Regions from separate parts of the Blautia sp. 1033sp1_1033st1_G9_1033SCRN_220408 genome, predicted to be linked through region 1. Evidence: riboswitches for the same ligand, from Rfam matches in the RefSeq annotation. Region 1 holds a riboswitch; the other holds the start of a gene.
The links. A riboswitch is a leader RNA that binds a small molecule or an ion and turns the genes downstream of it on or off. The one in region 1 is predicted to bind thiamine pyrophosphate.
Positions count from the first base shown of each region.

Region 2: it holds a riboswitch for thiamine pyrophosphate, as region 1 does, so the genes downstream of both, thiC (phosphomethylpyrimidine synthase ThiC) here and AB5916_RS02500 (energy-coupled thiamine transporter ThiT) in region 1, are expected to answer to the same signal.

Region 1 covers NZ_JBFKZO010000002.1:161,053-167,036, reverse strand. The annotation lists gene AB5916_RS02515 (OmpA family protein) at 1-194, shown strand, start outside; gene AB5916_RS02510 (4'-phosphopantetheinyl transferase superfamily protein) at 174-911, opposite strand; gene AB5916_RS02505 (methionyl aminopeptidase) at 890-1,765, opposite strand; TPP riboswitch at 1,987-2,124, shown strand; gene AB5916_RS02500 (energy-coupled thiamine transporter ThiT) at 2,117-2,803, shown strand; gene rplS (50S ribosomal protein L19) at 3,007-3,354, shown strand; gene lepB (signal peptidase I) at 3,549-4,184, shown strand; gene ylqF (ribosome biogenesis GTPase YlqF) at 4,305-5,165, shown strand; gene AB5916_RS02480 (ribonuclease HII) at 5,162-5,917, shown strand.
Region 2 covers NZ_JBFKZO010000007.1:41,876-47,859, forward strand. The annotation lists gene rplT (50S ribosomal protein L20) at 1-323, opposite strand, end outside; gene rpmI (50S ribosomal protein L35) at 363-560, opposite strand; gene infC (translation initiation factor IF-3) at 621-1,115, opposite strand; gene thiC (phosphomethylpyrimidine synthase ThiC) at 1,405-2,715, opposite strand; TPP riboswitch at 2,759-2,868, opposite strand; gene AB5916_RS07240 (DUF1540 domain-containing protein) at 3,001-3,321, shown strand; gene ftsZ (cell division protein FtsZ) at 3,402-4,550, opposite strand; gene AB5916_RS07250 (cell division protein FtsQ/DivIB) at 4,691-5,767, opposite strand; gene murA (UDP-N-acetylglucosamine 1-carboxyvinyltransferase) at 5,808-5,984, opposite strand, start outside.

The DNA.
Region 1 (5,984 bases):
TTGATCTGCAGGATTATCTTACAGTCAACGGTCATTCTATGGCGAATCCTATCCTGGATGCGGATGGCAATGTAGACAAGGATGCTTCCCGCCGTGTAGAAGTTAAGTTCCGTTTGAAGGACGACGAGATGATTGATGAGCTGAGCAACATTATGACTACAGATCAGGCTTCATCAGATAATGCGCAAGAGTGATTCCGTAGAAAGCCGGCAAATATTAGGCTCTGTGGCAAGTGCAGAGCATACAGCGATCCGGTAATCATTAAATGCAAATTCCCGGGCTTGGCAGGTTCTGTCTGTAGAATATATAGTAGAAATACAAGTGGAAAGCCGGCCCCATTCAGAACCATCAGAAAGGATGTCATAAGAACCGGGATAAACCTGAAAGGATTTCAGGGGGAGGGATAAACCCTCCCCTTTATATTTTACATAGCTTTCCTTTAGTGCCCAGATCCGTGTAAACATGGAAACACCATATTTCTGTACAAGGGCATATTCAGATTCAGTAAAGAAAATACGGGCGATATTGGAACGGTCTTCTTTTTCTTTCTGGATATCGATCCCACAGGGGACAGAGCCAAAAGCACAGACTACATACCCATTGCTGTGGGAAAGATTAAAATGAAAATCATGATTTTTCAGGAACGGCTTACCCTTTTCGGAAACAGAAAGAGCCTCCAATGGAAGACTGTTTTCCAGAAGAAGAGTACGGAGCATAAGCCCTGCCACAAGGCTTTCCAGACGGCTTTCCTGGCGGCGCAGCCGGGAAATGGATTCTTTCCGTTCCCTCCAGAAACCGAAATCCGGAAGCAGTGCCAGTCCTTTTTGAAATAACTTTGGATCCTTAAATTCATCAACAGATGTGATCAAACATTGAATCTTATGGTTCATCACCAGCAGATCACCTCGCATCCGTTTTCTGTTACCAGCACGGTGACTTCCCACTGGGCAGAAGGCTGCCCGTCACAGGTGCGCACTGTCCAGTCATCCATCTCATCGGTATAAACTTCATCAGATCCCATATTTACCATTGGCTCAATGGTAAACATCATGCCTGGAACCATCAGTACACCGCTTCCTTCTTCAGAGGTGTAGCTTACCCATGGATCCTCATGGAATTCCAGCCCTATGCCATGGCCGCCGATTTCTTTTACGACTGAGTATCCATTTTCAAGCGCATGCTGGTGAACGGCGTGCCCCATATTTCCAATCGGTGTCCAGGGCTTTACCTGTGAAATGCCGATCTCTACACATTCTTTTACAACCTTTACCAGCTTTTCTTTTTCCGGGCTTACATTTCCGATACAGAACATACGTGAGGAATCAGAAAAATATCCATTATAAATGGTGGAAACATCTACATTGATAATATCTCCTTCTTTCAGGACCACATCTGTGGATGGGATTCCGTGGCAAACCACCTGGTCAATGGAGGTGCATACACTCTTTGGATAGCCTTCATAATTCAGCGGGGCAGGGATCCCGCCATGGCGGATGGTCTCTTCATGTACCCAGTCATCGATCTCCTGGGTAGTAATGCCTGGACGGATGTGCTCAGCCACATAATCCAGCACGGCAATATTGATCTTACAACTTTCTTTGATCTTCTCAATCTGCTCCGGGGTTTTGATCAGGTTGTGGTCAAGTACCGGATAGCCTTTTTGTTTCATTTGTTCCAGCTTTTCGTCAAATGCTTCGTGGCACTTTTTGTATTTTTTTCCGCTTCCGCACCAGCAGGGATCATTTCTTCCTATTTTTAAAGACATTTTACTCGCTCCTTATCCGATGATATATGGTGTAACTGTTCAGTATTCTTACAGTTACCGTATATAATTGTTTTTTCAGCAAATAGAATATCACAATTCAGAGGTAAAGTAAAATCTGATATGAGAGGAAAATATATGATATGAGAGGAAATTTATCGTTTACGGTCTTTTATAGAGGATGAAAATTGTGTTGTGTGAAGTGAAGGGGTGTGCTATACTGTAGAACGAACCAAGGGAGCTTGCAGGCGCAGGCTGAGAGGAAGCAATCACCAGGGAGGACATTCTTCCGGTGACCGGAGGCTTCGACCTTTTAACTTGATTTGGATAATGCCAACGTAAGGAGGAAAACAAATGATGGATTTTCTAGTAACTGCTGATGGTGGGCTGACCACTGCCGGCTATGTAACAAGTATTGCTGCCATGGTGATCCTGGTGGTGATCGCAGCTGTGCTTTTCCATAAGAAAAGCTCTTCAGGAAAGCTGACTACACAGCAGCTTGTAACCTGTGCAGTGGCACTTGCCCTTGCTTATGCCACATCTTACCTTAAGGTATTTTCTCTGCCATTTGGTGGCTCTGTAACCTTATGCAGCATGCTTTTTATCGTACTCATTGGATATTGGTACGGACCTAAGATCGGTATTCTGACAGGTCTTGTTTATGGTATCTTTCAGTTCCTGCAGGAGCCATATGTACTTAGCTTTTTCCAGGTATGCTGTGATTATATCCTGGCATTTGGCGCTATGGGTATTGCAGGCTTTTTCTCAAAATCAAAGAAATACGGTTTGCAGAAAGCATATGTGGCAGCGATTCTTGCCAGAGGTGTATTTCATGTTCTGGGCGGATATCTGTACTGGATGAGCTACATGCCTGAGAATTATCCTAAGTCATTATCTGCTATATATCCTATCGTTTACAACTATAGCTACATTCTTGCTGAGGGAGTTATAACACTGATCCTGATCTCTATTCCGGCTGTTTCAAAAGCACTGGTTCAGGTTCGTAAGATGGTGACTGTACCGGGAGAGCAGAACGCATAAATAAATAATGATATTGAATCTATCCAAATCCATAACAGCCGTCGGAACCCTTGTCCGGCGGCTTATTATAATAGTGAAACCATAGAAAAAACTCTTGCAATGGCAGGAGTTCTATAGTATAATCAATCATGTTGTGAAAAAAGATGGTCCTCTGTTACCTCATGTGTATTAAGAACATCCAATAGAAGAATAGGAGAAAGAACATGAACGACATTATTAAAAACATCGAAGCAGAACAGTTAAAAGCAGATGTTCCTCAGTTCAATGTAGGTGATACTGTAAGAGTACACGCACTGATCAAAGAGGGAAACCGTGAGAGAATCCAGGTTTTCGAGGGAACAGTATTAAAGAAACAGGGCGGAAGCACAAGAGCAACTTTCACAGTAAGAAAGAGCTCCAATGGTGTTGGCGTTGAGAAGACATGGCCGCTTCATTCCCCACACGTAAAGAGTGTAGAAGTTATTCGCCACGGTAAAGTACGTCGTGCAAAACTTAACTACTTAAGAGACCGTGTAGGTAAGGCTGCTAAGGTTAAAGAGCGTATTAAATAATCCATACCTGATTATGAGAATGACTGCCGTCGGATTGATTTCCGGAGGCAGTTATTTTTATGGCCTTACATATTTTGTGGAGATCATGTGGATTTATTTTATGGGTTTATATATTTTGGCGGATTCCTTGCTTCTACAGTTTAAAGTGTGTTATACTGTAACAGCTAATCGAAAAACAGGAGCATTTGAATAATATGTTAAAAAATAGAAGAAAGAAACGATCCAGGGAGCAATGGGAGAACTGGCGGGCTACCTGGAGAGAGAATAAATCTATAGCAGAAGCGAAAGAAAAACTGGAAGATAAGAAGGTCCGGGGTGTATTGCGCCTGGTTTTTGAAATTATTGTAACGCTGGCTTTTGCAGCACTGGTAGGGATCGCCATGTTTCAGTCTGTGACTATGCAGGAAAGTTCCATGGAGCCCACCATCTCTGTAGGAGACAGATATTTTATGAACCGGGTGATTTATCGTGTATCTTCCCCTAAAAGAGGAGATGTGATCGTTTTCCGTACAAACGCCAGTGATGATGCAGCATTGCATATCCGCAGGGTGATCGGGCTTCCGGGAGAGACTGTGCAGATCGTGGATGGACAGATCCTGATCAATGGAGAGACTTACAAAGAGGGCAGGGATTTTCCTGTGATCAGTAATCCGGGGATGGCATCCAGTCCGGTAACACTGGAATCAGGAGAATATTTTGTGCTTGGTGATAACAGGAATAACAGTGAGGACAGCCGGTATGGCAGTATCGGGAAGGTAAATAAGAAATATATTACCGGCAAGCTGTGGTTTAAACTTTTCCCTGTGAAATCCATAGGCTTTTTTGAATGATTTTGCAAGCTTATTTAAGTGATTTTGCAAGCGTATTTGAATGATTTTGAGGACTTATTTAAGTGATTTTGAAGACTAAAATGAATGGAAGTGACAAGAATGGATAATCGTGAAAACAGAATCAATATTAACTGGTATCCTGGTCATATGACCAAGGCAAAAAGGCAGATGCAGGAGGATATCCGTCTGATCGACCTGATCATTGAACTGGTGGATGCAAGAGTGCCTCTTTCTAGCAGAAATCCGGATATTGACCAGTTGGGAATGAACAAAGCCAGACTGATCCTTTTGAATAAAGCAGATCTGGCAGACGACAGGCAGAATGAAAGATGGAAGGAATATTTTCAGGAAAAAGGCTTTCACGTGGTAAAGGTGGATTCCAGAAATGGGGCAGGGATCAAGGCTATTCAGGCTGTGATCCAGGAAGCCTGCAAGGAAAAGATCGAAAGGGACAGAAGGCGCGGGATCAAGAACCGCCCGATCCGTGCCATGGTAGCAGGCATCCCAAATGTGGGCAAATCCACCTTTATTAATACCTTTGCAGGCAAAGCTTGTGCAAAGACCGGCAATAAGCCAGGTGTAACAAAGGGGAAGCAGTGGATCCGTCTGAATAAAGGTGTAGAGCTACTGGATACGCCGGGGATCCTCTGGCCCAAATTTGAGGATCCGGATACAGGAAAAAAACTGGCATTTGTAGGATCTATTAAAGATGATATTCTGAATATGGAAGAGCTTTCCCTGGAACTGATCGGTTTTTTAAGAGAGTATTATCCGGGAGCTATTCATAAAAGATATGATGTACCGGAAGAAGAAAGGGATGTGGAGATCCTGGAAGCTATTGCAAAAGTGCGAGGCTGTTTGAAAAAAGGAGAAGAGTTGGATTATGGAAAAGCATCTGGCATCCTTTTTGATGATTTCCGTTCCGGCAAGCTGGGCAGGATCACAGTAGAGTGGCCGCCGGTGAAAGAGGAAAAAGCATGAGTTCTATCGGGGAGATCAAAGGAGAATTTGAAAATGCCAGCCGGCAGGAATGGCCAGCACTTTATGAGAAATATGGCAGCGACAGCCGCAGTGGTGTGCAGAAGCTTCTGGAGCAATACCATAAAAAAGAGGCTGCTTACCAGGCAGAGCTTGTGCGTACAGAGTCCCTGAAGGTATATGAGCATAAATACGAACATTTGGGATATGTGTGTGGGATTGATGAAGTGGGACGGGGACCGCTTGCCGGTCCGGTAGTAGCCTGTGCCGTGATCCTTCCCAAAGATTGTCAGATCCTGTATCTGAATGATTCCAAGCAGCTTTCTGCAAAGAAAAGAGAAGTTTTGTATCAGCAGATCCTTGACCAGGCAGTGGCAGTGGGGCTTGGCATTGTAGGTCCTGCACGTATTGATGAGATCAACATCTTACAGGCTACTTATGAAGCGATGCGTCAGGCTATCAGCAAATTATCTGTGAAGCCACAGATCCTTCTGAATGATGCAGTAAGGATCCCGGGTGTGGAGATTCCTCAGGTATCTATTATCAAGGGAGATGCCAAAAGTGTATCCATTGCTGCTGCAAGTATTGTGGCAAAAGTTACCAGGGACCGGATGATGGAGGAATATGATCCTGTGATGCCGGAGTATGGCTTTGCTTCCAATAAAGGATATGGTTCCCAGGCACATATTCAGGCTCTTGAAAAGTATGGGCCATCCCCAATACACAGGGCTACCTTTATTAAAAATTTTATCTAGTACAGTGAAAATTAAGGCAAGTCAATATGGTGGTTACTTAATGTTCACTGTGCCAGGCCGGCTTACG
Region 2 (5,984 bases), on a different contig from region 1:
GCTTTGAAGCCTTCAGCATCATTAACAGCCAGATCTGCAAGCATCTTTCTGTTGATGTCAACATTAGCAACCTTCAGGCCATGCATCATCTTGCTGTAGGATAATCCGTTCATTCTTGCTGCAGCGTTGATACGAGCGATCCACAGACTTCTGAACTGACGTTTTTTCTGTTTTCTTCCTGCATAAGAGCTTGTAAGTGCTCTCATTACAGACTGTTTTGCAATTCTATACTGTTTGGAACGGGCTCCTCTGTAGCCTTTTGCCAGTTTTAATACACGGTTATGTTTCTTCTTTGCGTTTAATCCGCCTTTAATTCTTGCCATCTCTTATTTTCCTCCTGTTCGTCGTCTTCTATCTGTATCTTATAAATATGGTAATGCTTTCTTCATGCTCTTAACATTTGTAGAATCAACAACAGTAGATTTTCTCAGATTTCTTTTTCTCTTCTGAGATTTTTTGGTTAAGATATGACTCTTGTAAGCTTTATTTCTCATTAATTTTCCTGTACCTGTCTTTTTGAAGCGCTTTGCTGCTGCTCTACATGTTTTAATTTTTGGCATTATAGTTTCCTCCTTAATTTTCGTATTATGAACTGCCCTGCGGCATAAATGCTGCTGAATTTATTTTTTCTGAGCTAAGAACATGGTCATGCTTCTGCCTTCCACTTTAGGTGCTTTCTCCACATTAGCCACTTCTTTCAACATATCTGCGAAATCATCAAGCACATGCTTGCTGGCTGACATATGAGCCATCTCTCTTCCGCGAAATCTGAGAGTTACCTTCACCCTATCGCCCTTTGAAAGAAACTTCTTTGCTGCATTGACTTTTGTCATAAGGTCGTTTGTATCGATATTCGGTGAAAGCCGCACTTCTTTAACATCAATCGTTTTCTGTTTTTTCTTGGCTTCTTTTTCTTTTCTAGCAAGTTCGTAACGGTATTTACCGTAATCAATGATCTTGCATACCGGCGGTTTAGCCTGGGGGGCAATCTTTACCAGATCAAGCCCTGCCTCCTGAGCCTTGAACATTGCTTCCTTTGCGGACATAATACCGAGCTGTGCTCCGTCCGGGCCAATCAAGCGTACTTCTCTGTCCCTGATTTGTTCGTTAATCATTAAACTGCTAATTGTAGTGCACCTCCATACCTGATAGATAAATACTAAATCACCCGCCAGCTTCCCAATTTCTCTCCGGGAAACCTTCTGCCTTAAACATGAAAAAAGTGCGGACAGAATCCACACTTCACCTATTACACAAATCACATCTTTAAATATAAGCTGTGCAATATTAACCCAAGTCGCCTGACTGCGCTAAGGTGAGAGTGTAACTCTGCTTTGTTTTCTCACGTACTCAGACAGAATACCATGTTTTCCCTTAGAAGTCAAGGACTTTTTAATAATTATTTTATAATATATCAATATACTCCCCTGCCAGGGCCTTATTCATGCTGCGGACTGCACAGAATTTACCGCACATACTGCAGGTATCACTGTGGTCATCTTCCGGCTTACGACTGTCACGGATCTGCCTTGCAGTCTCAGGATCAAGGGCACATGCATACTGAGCTTCCCAATCAAGTTTCTGCCGTGCATCTGCCATACGGTCATCAATATCTCTTGCTCCCGGAATACCCTTGGCAATATCAGCTGCATGGGCTGCAATCTTGGAAGCAATGATCCCCTGCTTAACATCATCCACGTTAGGAAGAGCCAGATGCTCTGCAGGCGTTACGTAGCAAAGGAAAGCAGCTCCGCTCATAGCTGCCACTGCTCCGCCGATAGCTGCAGTAATATGGTCATATCCAGGTGCAATATCTGTTACAAGAGGTCCAAGTACATAAAAAGGAGCGCCCATACAAATGGTCTGCTGTACTTTCATATTGGCTGCCACCTGATCCAGCGGTACATGTCCAGGTCCTTCCACCATAACCTGTACATTATGCGCCCATGCACGCTTGGTCAATTCTCCAAGGCGGACAAGTTCCTCGATCTGACATACGTCGGTTGCATCTGCCAGACATCCTGGACGACAGGCATCCCCAAGGGAAATGGTAACATCATATTCCTCACAGATATCAAGAATTTCATCAAAATACTCATAAAATGGATTCTCTTCTCCTGTCATGCTCATCCATGCAAAAACCAAGCTTCCGCCACGGCTTACAATATTCATTTTTCTTTTGTGATTCCGTATCTGCTCAATAGTTTTCCTGGTAATCCCGCAGTGCAGCGTTACAAAATCCACACCGTCCTGGGCATGAAGCCTTACCACATCAATAAAATCCTTGGCTGTCAAAGTCGCCAGATCCCTTTGGTAATGGATCACGCTGTCATATACAGGAACAGTTCCGATCATAACAGGACATTCCTGAGTCAGTTTCTGACGGAATGGCTGAGTATTACCATGGCTTGACAGATCCATAATTGCCTCTGCCCCCAGCTTTACAGCACTCATTACCTTTTCCATCTCAATATCATAGTCTTTACAGTCGCGGGACACTCCCAGATTGACATTGATCTTTGTGCGGAGCATGCTTCCCACGCCTTCCGGATCAAGACATTTGTGATTCTTATTTGCACAGATCGCAACCTTGCCTTCCCCAACCAGCTTTCTTAATGCATCTGTTGTCATATGTTCCTTTTTTGCCACAATCTCCATTTCTTTTGTGACAATGCCTTTCCTTGCCGCGTCCATCTGTGTGGTATAATTTTTCAATCTCTTTTCCTCCATAAAAAAAGCCTCTGCCATACTAAAAGCAGAGACTACTCATCCTCTTCCCTACGTTGGCATTATCCAAATCAGGTTACGGGTCAAAACGGAATCACGTTTCCTCTCAGCCGGTTTTCACCAGCTCCCCTTTTTCATGCTCATATTATAGCGCAGCATAGATGGCTTTGCAATAATTTTACCATAATTTCCCATACATATTACATAGCAAAACGCAGACACTATCATTGTATATACAAAGATGCCCTGCATCTAATAAAAGGAGGAATGATCATGACTATTTTGAAATGTTCAGCTGCCAACTGTGTTTATAATGATGCCCATCAGTGTTCCAGAGGTGAGATCAATGTTATGGGCGAAAGCGCCCGCATTGCAGATGAAACCTGCTGTGGAAGCTTTCAGGAAAAATCTGATGCAGCAACAAATGGTATGGAATGCCACCGTGGCTGCGAAAAGATCCAGATTGAATGTAAAGCCCACAACTGCGCATACAACGACAATTGCAAATGTACAGCAGCAGCCATTGATGTAGATGGTTCCAGGGCACAGTGCTGCCATGAAACCAAATGCGGAACCTTTGCCTGTAAATGTTAAGATGTAAAGTAAAAAGGCTGCAGCACAGCAGAGAGTAATTTCCTGCTGTGTCGCAGCCCTGATATTTCACAAAAAATTGATTAACGGTTCTTAAGGAAATCCGGAATCTGGATATCCTTCTTCTGCACTGTACTGGAAGGTGTCTTCGCAGTAAATGGTGTAGCATTCATAGTAGGCATACTAAAGCTTGGCATCTTAAAAGAAGATGTTGTGCTTGTCTGTGCTGCCGGTCTTTTTGCATTAAAAGATGCATTACTGCTTCTGTTACCAAAAGGACTGGTATTCTGTGCTGCATCACTAAGGCCTGTAGCAATAACAGTGATTCTTGCATAATCAGCAACTGAATCATCATACATTGCACCAAAGATGATATTTGCATCCTCTCCTGTAAGCTCCTGTACATAGCTAGCTGCATCATTGGCATCCATAAGGGAAATATCACCGGAAATATTAATGATAACGTGTGTAGCACCTTTAATGGTAGTCTCAAGCAGAGGAGAAGAAACAGCCTGCTGTACAGCCTCCATAGCCTTATCATCGCCTCTGGCCTCACCAATACCGATGTGTGCAATACCCTTATCTGTCATAACGGTCTGTACATCTGCAAAGTCAAGATTGATCAGTGCCGGCAGATTGATCAGGTCTGTAATACCCTGAACTGCCTGCTGAAGTACTTCATCAGCTTTACGCAGTGCCTCCGGCATAGTAGTCCGACGGTCAACGATCTCCAGTAATTTATCATTCGGGATCACGATCAGTGTATCCACTGCTTTCTTCAGATTCTCAATACCTGCAAGTGCATTGTTCATACGGGTCTTTGCTTCAAAGCGGAAAGGCTTTGTAACAACACCAACGGTAAGGATACCCATCTCCTTTGCTGCTGCTGCAATAACCGGAGCAGCTCCTGTACCGGTACCGCCACCCATACCGCAGGTAACGAAAACCATATCTGCTCCTTCCATGATCTGCTTCACTTCTTCTATACTTTCCTCTGCTGCCTTCTGTCCAACCTCTGGCTGTGCACCTGCACCAAGACCTTTGGTAATCTTCTCGCCAATCTGAAGTACAGTTGGAGCTTTGCACAGAGTTAAAGCCTGTTTATCGGTATTCACACCTACAAACTCTACCCCGCCAATGGCTTCTTCCACCATTCTGTTCACTGCATTATTACCAGCTCCACCTACGCCGATTACAATAATCTTCGCAGATGACTCTGCCTCATTTGACATAATCTCTAACAATGTACTTCCTCCTTTATTTCTATACCTGATATTCAAGTCAAGTTTATTTGTATCAAGCTACATATAGATATATCATATATTTTTTTTTTGAATTAATCAACTACTAATTTTGTTTTTTTATACTTTTTTCACGAATATTCGTCATTCCCTGCATTGGGATTAGAACCTACATAGTTGCCGTCATGGTCATATTCACCAGTTCCTGTATAACTTCCGTCTTCCAGATACCCACCATGCCAGTCTCCATTGGCTGCTATACTTTCTTCGGTAGGCTTAGACCCCACATAATTCCAGTTGGCATCATACTCGCCCTCGCCAGTATAATCTCCCTCTCCGTCATATCCGCCATGCCAGTTTTCAAGGGCATAATCCAGTTCACTTTTGGGCTTTGCCCCTACATACTTGCCATTTTCGTCATATTCCCCATCACCGGTATATTCTCCATTTTCATTATAACCGCCGGTCCAGTTCTCAGCAGTTACCGGTTCTACCTCTGCTTCGAAGGTACAATTCTTTTCAGTCTCGGTAATATTCTCCATATGAAGGATCCCTTTTTGTCCGGAAAGCTTTGGCAGGATGGCAATCGCCCTTGTCATCTTGTCCTCTAGCAGCCTGTCCTCCCCAAGTATGACGGTAACATCCCCATAAATCAGACTGATCCTGGACTTATCATCAATCTGGATGTGATCCGGCACTGTGTCATTCTTCTGAAAAATAGTTGCAAGTGCTACAGCAGTATTCAGAATTGTTTTCCCTTTCAGTGGAAGCTTTTCATTCAAAACTACCTTATCTACCTGGATCCCATCAAAAAAAGGTACCTTCTCATCTCTGGTCTTCAGGCCTTCAACAAAGACTCCGTTTCTGTCAAAGTAAATATAATTATCCAGATAAGGGATGCAGCCTACTACTTTCTTTTCTTTTACACTGATACAGATGGTATCCCTGCCAGTCATAGAAACACTGTATCCTTCTACAAAAGGCATATCGCTGACCTGCTCATTTTTATGAAAAAAAGAAGCCAGCACCGTATTGCTCATGAAGGAACCCTGCAGAGCCATCTCCTTTACCTGATCCTGGGTATAATGAGTACTGCCCATAACTTCAATGGTCCTGACCCGGAAAAAGGAAAAGAAAAAGATAATGCCTGTCAGCAGCACTGCCGCCAGGGTTCCCCAGATTATTTTTTTTGTTTTTTTATCAAACACAAACGTTTCTCCGTTATCTCCAGTTCCCATAATCCATCCTTTAATATTCAAGAATGCCTTGGCTGTCTGTAGCTCTGCCCAGGCTGATCCTGGCACCTGCGCCAGCAAGATCCTGACAGATATGCTCATAGCCTCTGCTGATGAATGAATATCCACTGATCTTTGTAGTACCTTTGGCACACAAGGCAGCAATCACCAAAGCGGCACCGCCCCGAAG